One region of the Streptomyces sp. NPDC012769 genome, then DNA from elsewhere that is predicted to be linked to it. Evidence: riboswitches for the same ligand, from Rfam matches in the RefSeq annotation. Region 1 holds a riboswitch; the other holds the start of a gene.

Evidence for each region. Region 1 has a riboswitch for glycine ahead of gcvP (aminomethyl-transferring glycine dehydrogenase). Riboswitches for the same ligand answer to the same signal wherever they lie in the genome.
Region 2: linked by a shared signal. The riboswitch ahead of gcvT (glycine cleavage system aminomethyltransferase GcvT) and the one ahead of gcvP (aminomethyl-transferring glycine dehydrogenase) in region 1 are both predicted to bind glycine.

The regions. Positions count from the first base shown of each region.
Region 1 covers NZ_JBIBCP010000003.1:7,000-12,457, forward strand. The annotation lists gene ACFY7C_RS15380 (MerR family transcriptional regulator) at 1-546, shown strand, start outside; gene ACFY7C_RS15385 (bifunctional nuclease family protein) at 600-1,073, shown strand; gene ACFY7C_RS15390 (MerR family transcriptional regulator) at 1,255-1,878, shown strand; gene ACFY7C_RS15395 (DNA polymerase IV) at 1,961-3,376, shown strand; gene ACFY7C_RS15400 (PRC-barrel domain-containing protein) at 3,496-3,870, opposite strand; glycine riboswitch at 3,984-4,082, shown strand; gene gcvP (aminomethyl-transferring glycine dehydrogenase) at 4,260-5,458, shown strand, end outside.
Region 2 covers NZ_JBIBCP010000004.1:576,062-581,519, reverse strand. The annotation lists gene ACFY7C_RS23875 (ABC transporter substrate-binding protein) at 1-268, opposite strand, end outside; gene ACFY7C_RS23870 (enhanced serine sensitivity protein SseB C-terminal domain-containing protein) at 502-1,281, opposite strand; gene ACFY7C_RS23865 (enhanced serine sensitivity protein SseB) at 1,363-2,100, opposite strand; gene ACFY7C_RS23860 (AAA family ATPase) at 2,234-2,935, opposite strand; glycine riboswitch at 3,088-3,200, shown strand; gene gcvT (glycine cleavage system aminomethyltransferase GcvT) at 3,359-4,483, shown strand; gene gcvH (glycine cleavage system protein GcvH) at 4,603-4,980, shown strand; gene glyA (serine hydroxymethyltransferase) at 5,005-5,458, shown strand, end outside.

The sequences.
Region 1 (5,458 bases):
GACGTGGAGCGGCTCGCCCAGATCCTGCGGATGCAGCGCGATCACTATCTGCCGCTCAAGGTGATCCGCGAGCATCTCGACGCCCTCGCCCGGGGCGAGCAGATCAGGCTTCCCTCGCCCAGCCCCCAGCGGGACCTGCTGGACGGTGCCCTGGAGGCGGACGCCGAGCGGCCCACGGCGGCCAGGATCGGCCGGGCCGAGCTGCTCGCCGCCGCGGAGGTGACCGAGACCGAGCTCGCCGAATGGGAGTCGTACGGCCTGGTTGCCCAGGCGGACGGCGGCGGCTACGACGCCGAGACCGTGACCGTCGCCAAGCTCGTGGCGGACCTGGGGAGATTCGGTCTGGAGCCCCGGCATCTACGGGCGGTCAAGGCGGCCGCCGACCGGGAGGCCGGTCTGGTCGAGCAGATGGTGGCGCCGCTGCGCAGGCACCGTAATCCCCAGACCAGAGCCCATGCGGAGGCGACCGCGAAGGAGCTCGCCGGACTCTCCGTACGGCTCCACGCGGCACTGGTCCAGACCGCGCTCGGACTCCGTCTGCAGTGATCTCGGACCGGCCCGACTACCCAAACCGGTCGGGCACGTCCTAGGGTTGCTGTGTGAACGAGCTCGACGTTGTGGGTGTCCGGGTGGAAATGCCCTCCAACCAGCCGATCGTGCTCCTGCGTGAAGTGGGAGGCGACCGCTACCTTCCCATCTGGATCGGACCGGGGGAGGCGACCGCGATCGCCTTCGCCCAGCAGGGCATGGCCCCGGCCAGGCCGCTGACGCACGACCTCTTCAAGGACGTCCTGGAGGCCGTGGGGCAGGAGCTCACCGAGGTCCGCATCACGGATCTGCGGGACGGCGTCTTCTATGCCGAGCTGGTGTTCGCCAGCGGTGTGGAGGTGAGCGCCCGGCCGTCCGACGCGATAGCGCTGGCGCTGCGCACGGGAACGCCGATCTACGGCAGTGACGGTGTGCTCGACGACGCGGGGATCGCGATTCCGGACGAGCAGGAGGACGAGGTGGAGAAGTTCCGCGAGTTCCTCGACCAGATCTCGCCGGAGGACTTCGGGACCGGCAACCAGTAGGCCGTCAGGTCGTCGCCGGAGAGCGCCCTCGGAGCATTCGAGTAGCCTTTCCCCGGAGTGGGGTACGCGAAACCACTCTCAGGGTGATTATCACTCGGCGTGCCGAGTGTGGCGATCGTTGACGCACCCCGAGTGACTGCCTACCTTCGTGTGGGCAGGTCAAGGACGGAGGGTCGGCGTGATGAGCAGCGGCGACGGTACGGCAGGGGGCTTCCTGGGGCGTGCCCCCGGGGAGAAGGGCCCGTATCCGCTTCACGGGAGCGTGGGCGACTTCGGCACGGACGAGGGCGCGGACGCGGACGTGGGCTCTGACGCCATCGGTTACCGCGGCCCCACGGCCTGTGCGGCGGCCGGCATCACCTACCGCCAGTTGGACTACTGGGCGCGCACCGGTCTCGTCGAGCCGAGCGTGCGGCCCGCGTACGGCTCCGGGACCCAGCGGCTCTACAGCTTTCGTGACGTCGTCGTCCTCAAGATCGTCAAGCGTTTCCTCGACACCGGGGTCGCCCTGCAGAACATCCGGGCGGCGGTGCAGCACCTGCGGGCCCGGGGCTTTCGCGATCTGGAGCGGATGACGCTCATGAGCGACGGCGCGACCGTCTACGAGTGCTCCTCGCCGGACGAGGTCGTCGACCTGCTCCAGGGCGGGCAGGGCGTCTTCGGCATCGCCGTCGGAGTGGTGTGGCGGGACGTCGAGGCGGCGCTGTCACAGCTGCACGGCGAGCGTGTGGACACCGGCGAGACGCTGATCGGGCACAACCCGGCCGACGAGCTGGCGCGCCGGCGCCGGGACCGGGCCGTCTGACCTTCCGGGCCCCGGCCCGGATCGGAGCGGCCCGTACGCGCGTGCGGGCCGATTGTCAGTGGCGTAGGGCAGCATCGGAACCGTGAGAGCCGCGCCCACGATCCTGCATCTCGACATGGATGCCTTCTTCGCCGCCGCGGAGCAGGCGTCGAAGCCGAGCCTGCGCGGAAAGCCCGTGGTGGTGGGCGGGCTCGGGCCGCGCGGGGTGGTCGCCACCGCCTCGTACGAGGCGCGGCGCTTCGGGGTCCACTCGGCGATGCCGATGGCGCAGGCGCGCAGGCTCGCCCCGAACGCGGCGTATCTGGTGCCGCGCTTCGCCTTCTACCGGGCGATCAGCGGGCAGGTGATGGAGCTGCTCGGGCGGCTGTCGCCGCTCGTGGAGCCGCTCAGCCTCGACGAGGCGTTCGTCGACCTGGAGGCCGGGGGAGTGGCCGAGGACAGCGCGGGAGCGCGGGCGGCGGGGGAGCGGCTGCGTCGCGACATCCTGGCCACGACCGGTCTGACCGGCTCGGTGGGGCTGGCCGGCTCCAAGATGCTCGCGAAGATCGCCTCGGAGGAGGCCAAGCCGGACGGTCTCGTGCTGATCGAGCCGGGCACGGAGCGCGAGCTGCTCGGGCCGCGATCGGTGCGGATCATCCCCGGCATCGGTCCGGCGACCGGGGAGCACCTGCGGCGGGCCGGGATCATCACGGTCGCCGATGTGGTGGAGGCGGGCGAGGACGAGCTCGTACGGCTGCTGGGGCGGGCGCACGGCGGCTCGCTGTACCGGATGGCCCTCGGGCACGACGACCGGCCGGTGGTGGCCGAGCGGGACGCCAAGTCGGTCTCGGTGGAGGACACCTTCGACGTGGACCTGCACGACCGGCTGCGGATCCGGCTGGAGGTCGAGCGGCTCGCGGAGCGGTGTGTGGCGCGGCTGCGGGGGTCGGGCCACTCGGGGCGGACGATCGTCCTGAAGGTGCGGCGGTACGACTTCTCGACGCTGACGCGGTCGGAGACGCTGCGCGGGCCGACGGACGATCCGGTGGTGGTGAAGGAGGCGGCGGCGCGGCTGCTCGACCTGGTGGACACCACCGGTGGCGTGCGGCTGCTGGGGGTCGGGGTCAGCGGCCTCGCCGACTACACGCAGGAGGACCTGTTCGCGCAGGCCGAGGCGGAGCAGGCGGAGCTGGCCCAGGCGGCGCGGGAGGCGGGGGAGCCGGGGGAGTCGCGGGATCCGGCGACGGCTTCCGAGGCGGTGGCCGCCGCGGTGCCGGCCGCGCCCGCGACGGCCACGGAGACCGCGGAGCGGCGCTGGGCCGCCGGGCACGACGTGCGGCACGCCGTCCACGGGCACGGGTGGGTGCAGGGCAGCGGCGTCGGGCGGGTCACCGTCCGTTTCGAGGAGCCGGGCTCGGCGCCCGGTCGGGTGCGGACGTTTCCGGTCGACGACCCGGAGCTCGAGCCCGCGGACCCGTTGCCGCTGGTCCCGGGAGGGGCTACGGGAGCGGCGGCCTGACCTCACGGCCCCGGCGGCGGCCCGCGCGGCCGGTGGCCCGGTCGCCCGGTGCCGGTCCGGCGGCCGTCAGGCACCCGCGCGGCCGGTGGCCCGGTCGCCCGGTGCCGGTCCGGCGGCCGTCAGGCCTCCTCCTGGCCCGCCAGACGGCCGAAGTCGCGGTCCGGGGTGTCCTGGGGCGCGGGAGGCAGTGCGAGGCTGTAGTGGCGGTAGAGCTGGAGTTCCTGTTCGGGCGAGAGGTGACGGCCGACGCCGAAGTCGGGGGCGTCCTTGATGAGGGAGCGCTCGTACGGGATGTGGAGGGCCTCGCCCACCAGCTCGCTCGGCTCCAGGGGGACGAAGGCGTCGCGGCTGAAGAGGCCGGTGCGGACGGCGGCCCATTCGGGGACTCCGGTGGCGTCGTCCAGGTACACCTCGTCGACGGTGCCGATCTTGTGCCCGTTCCGGTCGTAGGCCTTGCGGCCGATCAGGCTGCGCGGATCGATATCGGTCTGCACGGTCCCTCCAACGGGTCGCAACTGCGCTACACCCCTACGAAAGTGCACATCTGGGATGTCGGCCACTTGAGCGATGGGAGACGGAACGGCGCTGGTAGGCTGGCTGTGGCTGTCGACCCCGCGCGGGAGAGTCCTCCGGAGAATCCTTTCGGAGGCGCCGAAGGAGCAAATCCTCCCCGGAATCTCTCAGGCCCCTGTACCGCGCGGACGAGGTCACTCTGGAAAGCAGGGCGGGCGTCGACGGCATCCGCTCTCACCGACGGTGAAAGCCGGTCCTCCGTCAGGCGGGCCGGTGAAGCTCTCAGGTTTGGATGACAGAGGGGGAGGCCGTCCGGGCACCCGCGCCGTGGTGCCCCTCGCAGGTCGTGACGACCAGGAGGCCCCCGCACATGACCGCCAACCGCACCCCGCTCGCCGAGCTCGAGCAGGGCATCCCCTTCGAGCAGCGGCACATCGGACCCGACGCCGAGGCGCGGGCCAAGATGCTCGCCCAGGTCGGTTACGGCTCCCTGGACGAGCTCACCGCCGCGGCCGTTCCGGACGTCATCAAGAACGCCGAGGCCCTGGGCCTGCCGGCCGCCCGCACCGAGGCCGAGGTCCTGGCCGAGCTGCGCGCCCTGGCCGACCGCAACCAGGTCCTGGCGCCGATGATCGGCCTCGGCTACTACGGCACCTTCACCCCGCCGGTGATCCTCCGCAACGTGATGGAGAACCCGGCCTGGTACACCGCCTACACCCCGTACCAGCCGGAGATCTCGCAGGGCCGCCTGGAGGCGCTGCTCAACTTCCAGACCGTGGTCGCCGACCTGACCGGCCTGCCCACCTCCGGCGCCTCGCTGCTCGACGAGAGCACCGCCGCCGCCGAGGCCATGGCGCTGTCCCGCCGGGTCGGCAAGGTCAAGAACGGTGTCTTCCTCATCGACGCCGACGCCCTGCCGCAGACCATCGCCGTCATCGAGACCCGCGCCGAGCCGACCGGTGTCGAGGTCGTCGTCGCCGACCTGTCCGCCGGCATCCCGGCCGAGGTCGCCGAGCGCGGTGTCTTCGGCGTGCTCATCCAGTACCCGGGCGCCTCCGGTGCGATCCGCGACATCAAGCCGGTCATCGACCAGGCCCACGAGCTCGGCGCGATCGTCACCGTCGCCGCCGACCTGCTCGCGCTCACCCTGCTCGCCTCGCCCGGCTCGCTGGGCGCGGACATCGCGGTCGGCACCACCCAGCGCTTCGGTGTCCCGATGGGCTTCGGCGGCCCGCACGCCGGCTACATGGCCGTCCAGGACAAGCACGCCCGCTCCCTGCCCGGCCGCCTCGTCGGAGTCTCCGTCGACGCCGACGGCAACAAGGCCTACCGCCTGGCCCTGCAGACCCGCGAGCAGCACATCCGTCGCGAGAAGGCCACCAGCAACATCTGTACAGCGCAGGTGCTCCTCGCCGTCATGGCCGGCATGTACGCCGTCTACCACGGCCCGGACGGCCTGAAGCAGATCGCGCAGCGCACCCACCGCTACGCCGCGATCCTCGCCGCCGGTCTGCGCGCCGGAGGCGTGGAGCTCACCCAGGGCGCCTTCTTCGACACCCTCACCGCCCG
Region 2 (5,458 bases), on a different contig from region 1:
CGGCGAGCCCGCCGACGAGCTTGCTGCCTCCGGACTCGTGCTCAAGGAGCGCTTCGAAGGCCTGACGCGTGACCCGGAAGGTCTCGCCGTCGGCCGCGAGGGACGGGTCGAGGGAGGCAGGGTCACCGGGGGCGCCGAAGACGAAGGTGTCCTTCGCCCCGTCCTTGTCCCCGTCCTTGCCCCGCTCGCTCGCGCAGCCAGTGGCGATGAGGCCGACCGTGAGGGTCGCCGTCAAAGCCCGGGCCGCCCGGGACTTGAATATTCGCATGGGTCCACCCCTGGGTCGCCATGTGTGGTCTTGACCGGCCGAACGCTACTGGCGAGTGACGCGGCAGAGAACAGTCCGCATAGCGGTGATACCAACCTGAGACCCGGACAGTTGCCAAAACGGTCCGATGCGGGACATCGCAGCGCGCCCGCCGGGAAGCGGAGGCAAAACCTCTGTTTGGCAAGGGATTTCGGCGACGTTTCCGCGGGGCGTCCCCGGGTGGCGCGGGTGTTTCAGCGGTGTTGCGCGGGCGGGTAGCCGTATCCCGGCTGGTGAGACGGGGCGGCGTGGGCCTCGCGGTCGTAGAACGGGCGGGCGTGGGCGCCCAGCCACATCGCGACCGGGTCGTACGCGTCGGACATCGTCACCGTGGAGACCGGCAGGCCGTCCGGGACGGCGGCGACCGTCTGGTGCATCATCGCGCGGACCGCCTCGACGGAGGCCGGCGAGGAGTCGTACAGGTCGAGGCCGATGGCGAGGTACGGGGAGCCGAGCGCGGGCTGCACCCAGGCGCGGCGCAGCGAGCGGACGGCGGGGGTGCGGTGGGCGTTCTGGGTGAGCAGGGCGTAGAACTGCGGGATCTCCAGGGCGGGCTCGGAGAGCCGCAGCGGGCCGGCGGGCATCCGGTCCAGGCCGGTGGCGATGCGGCGCAGGTCGGCCCAGGGGATGCCGACGCCGCCGCCGGGGGCGTGCGGGTTCAGCCAGATGCCCCAGCGGTCGGGGTAGAGGGCGCGGGCGATCTCCAGGCCGGTGACGAGCTCGTGGGCGCGGTTCCAGCCGGAGGCGGCGAGCTCCTGGGCGGAGGTGACACAGGGGGCGTAGCCGTAGCCGTCGACCTCCATGTTGCCGTACTGGGCGTCGGGGGATCCGGGGGCGCCGTGCCAGAGCAGCATCCAGACCTCGGAGCCGGCGAGGGCGTGCAGCAGCTGCTCGTACGCGTCGTGGCGTCCGGGTGCCACCTGGCGCAGCATGTGCTCGACCTGTCCGGTCGCAGCGGTGCCTGACGCGCTCACCCTGGGTCCCGCCCCTCTTGTCGTACGGCTCGGTTGCTCGTTGCTCGGTTCTGAATCAGTTCAGCTTAAACAGGGGGACCGTCACACGGCGGCGCGCTGGAAGAAGGGGCGCACCTTGTCCAGCATCCAGTCGGCGACGGGGTCCTGGGCCACGTCGAGCAGGATGAGGTTGACCGGCCAGGCGACCTCGACCCGGCCGAGGGCGCGGCCGAGGGCGTCGAGCGGGGCGGTGCGGTCGGCGTCGGGGTGGAGGAGCTGGACGCCGACGAAGAGGGCGGGTTCGGTGCCCTCGACGCTGGCGAGGGCGCGGCGGGCGGTGGCGACCGTGCCGACGGCCTCGAACTCGGCGGAGGCGGCGGCGAGGAAGTCGACCGGGTCGTCCTGCCAGTCGGGCTCGAAGAGGCGGACGCGGCCGCCGCTGGCGGGGCCGTCGAGCGGGGTGCGGCCGGTCCGGCAGAGCTCGGCGACGGCGGGCGGGGGCAGCGGGACGCCGACGGTGCCGCCGGGGTTCACGGCGATGCCGAGCTGCGGGGGCAGGCCGCGGGCGAAGTCGCGGGCGGGGGCGACGGTGAACGACATGTGCTCGCCGACGCAGGCGAGGAACTGTTCGTGGGAGCTGAAGACGGGTACGTAGGCAAAGCCGCCGATCTCCAGGGTGGGCAGGTCGAGGTCGGGGCTGTCGGGGCCGCCGCCGTTGGGCAGGGGCACCCAGACGGGGCTGCGGCCGAGGACCTCGACGAGCCGGCCTCCGGCGGCGGGGTTGCCGAGCGAGGCGGCCAGTACTTCCTCGAGCTCATTGCCCGGCCACGTCACGTCCACGGTTCTCGTCGTCCCCTTCCGGCCCTTCCGGCACCTGCTGCGGTCGGCCTGATCCGCCGGACAGGCCATACGCACCTTAATGGCGGCACGCCGCCCCTGTGACCCAGAAGGACGCCGGGAGGGCGGGAGTGGTTCACGCCACGTCGTGACTCGCCGTGTCGCGGAATCCGATCCTGCGCAGGGCGTCGGCGGCGTCCCGGTCGAGCAGGGTGACCGAGGCGCAGCCGGGCGGCAGGGTGCCGCTCTCGGCGGTGCGGACCAGGCGGCCGACGGCGCGGCGGTGCCGGGCGAAGGCGTAGCCGGAGACGCCGCGGCCGCGGGCCCGCTGGCCTGCGCGGGCGGTGTCGGGGTCCACGTCCAGCAGGATCAGGTGCAGGGCGGCGCCGCGCCGCCCGGCCTCGCGAGCGAGCCAGCCGCGCACCCAGGACTGGGTGCCGCAGTCGTGGACGATCACCCCGGCGCCGGAGCGCAGGGCGCGGCGGAGGCCCGCGTAGTGCGCGAGGCGGGCGAGGGGGCGCCAGAGGGCGTACGGCAGGAAGCGGGGCAGCCGGGCCTCCCAGCGCTCGCGGGTGTGCTGGGAGTCGATGGCGCGGCCCTCGGCGGCCCGGTCCATGAGCGTGGACTTGCCGGCTCCGGGCAGCCCGGAGACCACGACGACGTCACCGGCGGCGAAGGTCAGCACCCGGGGGCTGCGGCCGCCGCGCTCGCGCAGGTCGCGCAGCAGCCGGGCCCGGCGCCGGCTCCTGACCCGGTCGCGGGCGCGGGCGCGTGCGGCCGCCCGCTGGACCGGTATGCCCGTGTTCGTCGCGTAGGCGCCGGTGCGCTGGATGGTCATCGTCTGCTCCCCCTGTCGGGCCTGCCGGGACCCTGCCCACGAAGTGTAAAGAAACGGTAATGGGACACAAGCGATTTGCCCGGCGGACCCGCCGTGCAATGATGAGCGCGCCACGCGCTCGCACGAGCGCGCACAACCACATATCGGCCGCTCGAATCCGCGCGGGAGAGTCCCGGTTCGCCAGGCGCAGTCGCGCCGTGCGTCCGGGCGCCGAAGGAGCAAGAACCTCCCTTGAATCTCTCAGGCCCCGTACCGCGTGGATGAGGCAGATCTGAAAAGCGGGCCGCACCTGTCGCGGCCCCACCCAAGGTGCAAGCCGGGGATGCCCTCGGTGAACCTCTCAGGTTCCATGACAGATGGGGAGGATCGTCCTCACCGTCATGCACGTCGTGCCCCGCACGCCTGGGACCCGGGAGCCACCCCATGAGCACTGCCCCCCGTCTGACCGCCCTCGATGCCCTGCATCGTTCGCTGGGCGCGACCATGACCGACTTCGCCGGCTGGGACATGCCGCTGCGCTACGGCAGCGAGCGCGACGAGCACAACGCCGTACGGACCCGGGCGGGCCTCTTCGACCTCTCCCACATGGGCGAGATCACCGTCACCGGCCCGCAGGCCGTGGACCTCCTGGACTACGCGCTGGTCGGCAACATCTCGACGGTGGGCAACGGCCGGGCCCGCTACACGATGATCTGCCGGGAGGACGGCGGGATCCTCGACGACCTGATCGTCTACCGCCTGGGCGAGACGGAGTACATGGTCGTCGCCAACGCCTCCAACGCCCAGGTGGTCCTGGACGCCCTCACCGAGCGCTCCGAGGGCTTCGACGCCGAGGTCCGCGACGACCGTGACGCGTACGCGCTGATCGCCGTGCAGGGCCCGGAGTCCCCCGGCATCCTGAAGTCCCTCACCGACGCCGATCTGGACGGTCTGAAGTACTACGCGGGCCTGCCCGGCACGGTCGCCGGCGTGCCCGCGCTGATCGCCCGGACCGGCTACACCGGCGAGGACGGCTTCGAGCTGTTCCTGAAGCCGGAGCACGCCGAGGGCGTGTGGAAGGCGCTGACCGAGGCGGGCGCGGGAGTCGGCCTGATCCCCTGCGGCCTGTCCTGCCGTGACACGCTCCGCCTGGAGGCGGGCATGCCGCTGTACGGCCACGAGCTGACCACCGCGCTCACCCCCTTCGACGCGGGCCTGGGCCGGGTCGTGAAGTTCGAGAAGACCACCAACGAGGGCCGCTTCGTCGGCCGCGAGGCGCTCGAGAAGGCCGCCGAGCGCGCCGAGACCGCCCCGCCGCGCAAGCTGGTCGGCCTGATCGCCGAGGGCCGCCGGGTCCCGCGCGCCGGCATGTCCGTCGTGGCGAACGGCGAGGTGATCGGCGAGATCACCTCCGGCGCGCCGTCCCCGACCCTGGGCAAGCCGATCGCCATGGCCTACGTGGACGCGGCCTTCGCCGCGCCCGGCACCGAGGGCGTCGGCGTGGACATCCGGGGCACCCACGAGCCGTACGAGGTCGTGGCGCTGCCGTTCTACAAGCGTCAGAAGTGACAGGCGACTGACAGGGATAGGCCAGAAGTGACGTTTCCCTCGTCGATTCGTCTCATTCTGCATCTCACCCCGCAAGACCCACGTTCATCAGCACTCCCCCGATCCAGGAGAATCAGGTCATGAGCAACCCCCAGCAGCTTCGCTACAGCAAGGAGCACGAGTGGCTGTCGGCCGTCGAGGACGGCGTCGCCACGGTCGGCATCACCGAGCACGCGGCGAACGCGCTCGGCGACGTCGTCTTCGTCCAGCTCCCCGCCGTCGGTGACACGGTCACCGCCGGCGAGTCCTGTGGCGAGCTGGAGTCCACGAAGTCCGTCAGCGACCTGTACGCCCCGGTGACCGGCGAGATCGTCGAGGCCAACCAGGACGTCGTCGACGACCCCTCGCTGGTGAACTCCGCCCCGTTCGAGGGTGGCTGGCTGTTCAAGGTGCGCATCGCGGACGAGCCGGAGGACCTGCTCAGCGCCGACGAGTACACCGCCTTCACCGCCGGCTAACCGAGACCCCCCAGGGATCGAAACATGTCGCTTCTGAACACCCCTCTCCACGAGCTGGACCCGGACGTCGCCGCCGCCGTCGACGCCGAGCTCCGCCGCCAGCAGTCCACCCTCGAGATGATCGCCTCGGAGAACTTCGCTCCGGTCGCGGTCATGGAGGCCCAGGGCTCGGTCCTCACCAACAAGTACGCCGAGGGCTACCCGGGCCGCCGCTACTACGGCGGCTGCGAGCACGTCGACGTGGCCGAGCAGATCGCGATCGACCGGATCAAGGAGCTGTTCGGCGCCGAGTACGCCAACGTGCAGCCCCACTCCGGCGCCTCCGCCAACCAGGCCGCCCTCTTCGCGATCGCCCAGCCGGGCGACACGATCCTCGGCCTGGACCTGGCCCACGGCGGCCACCTCACCCACGGCATGCGCCTGAACTTCTCCGGCAAGCAGTTCAACGTGGTCGCCTACCACGTGGACGAGGCCGGTC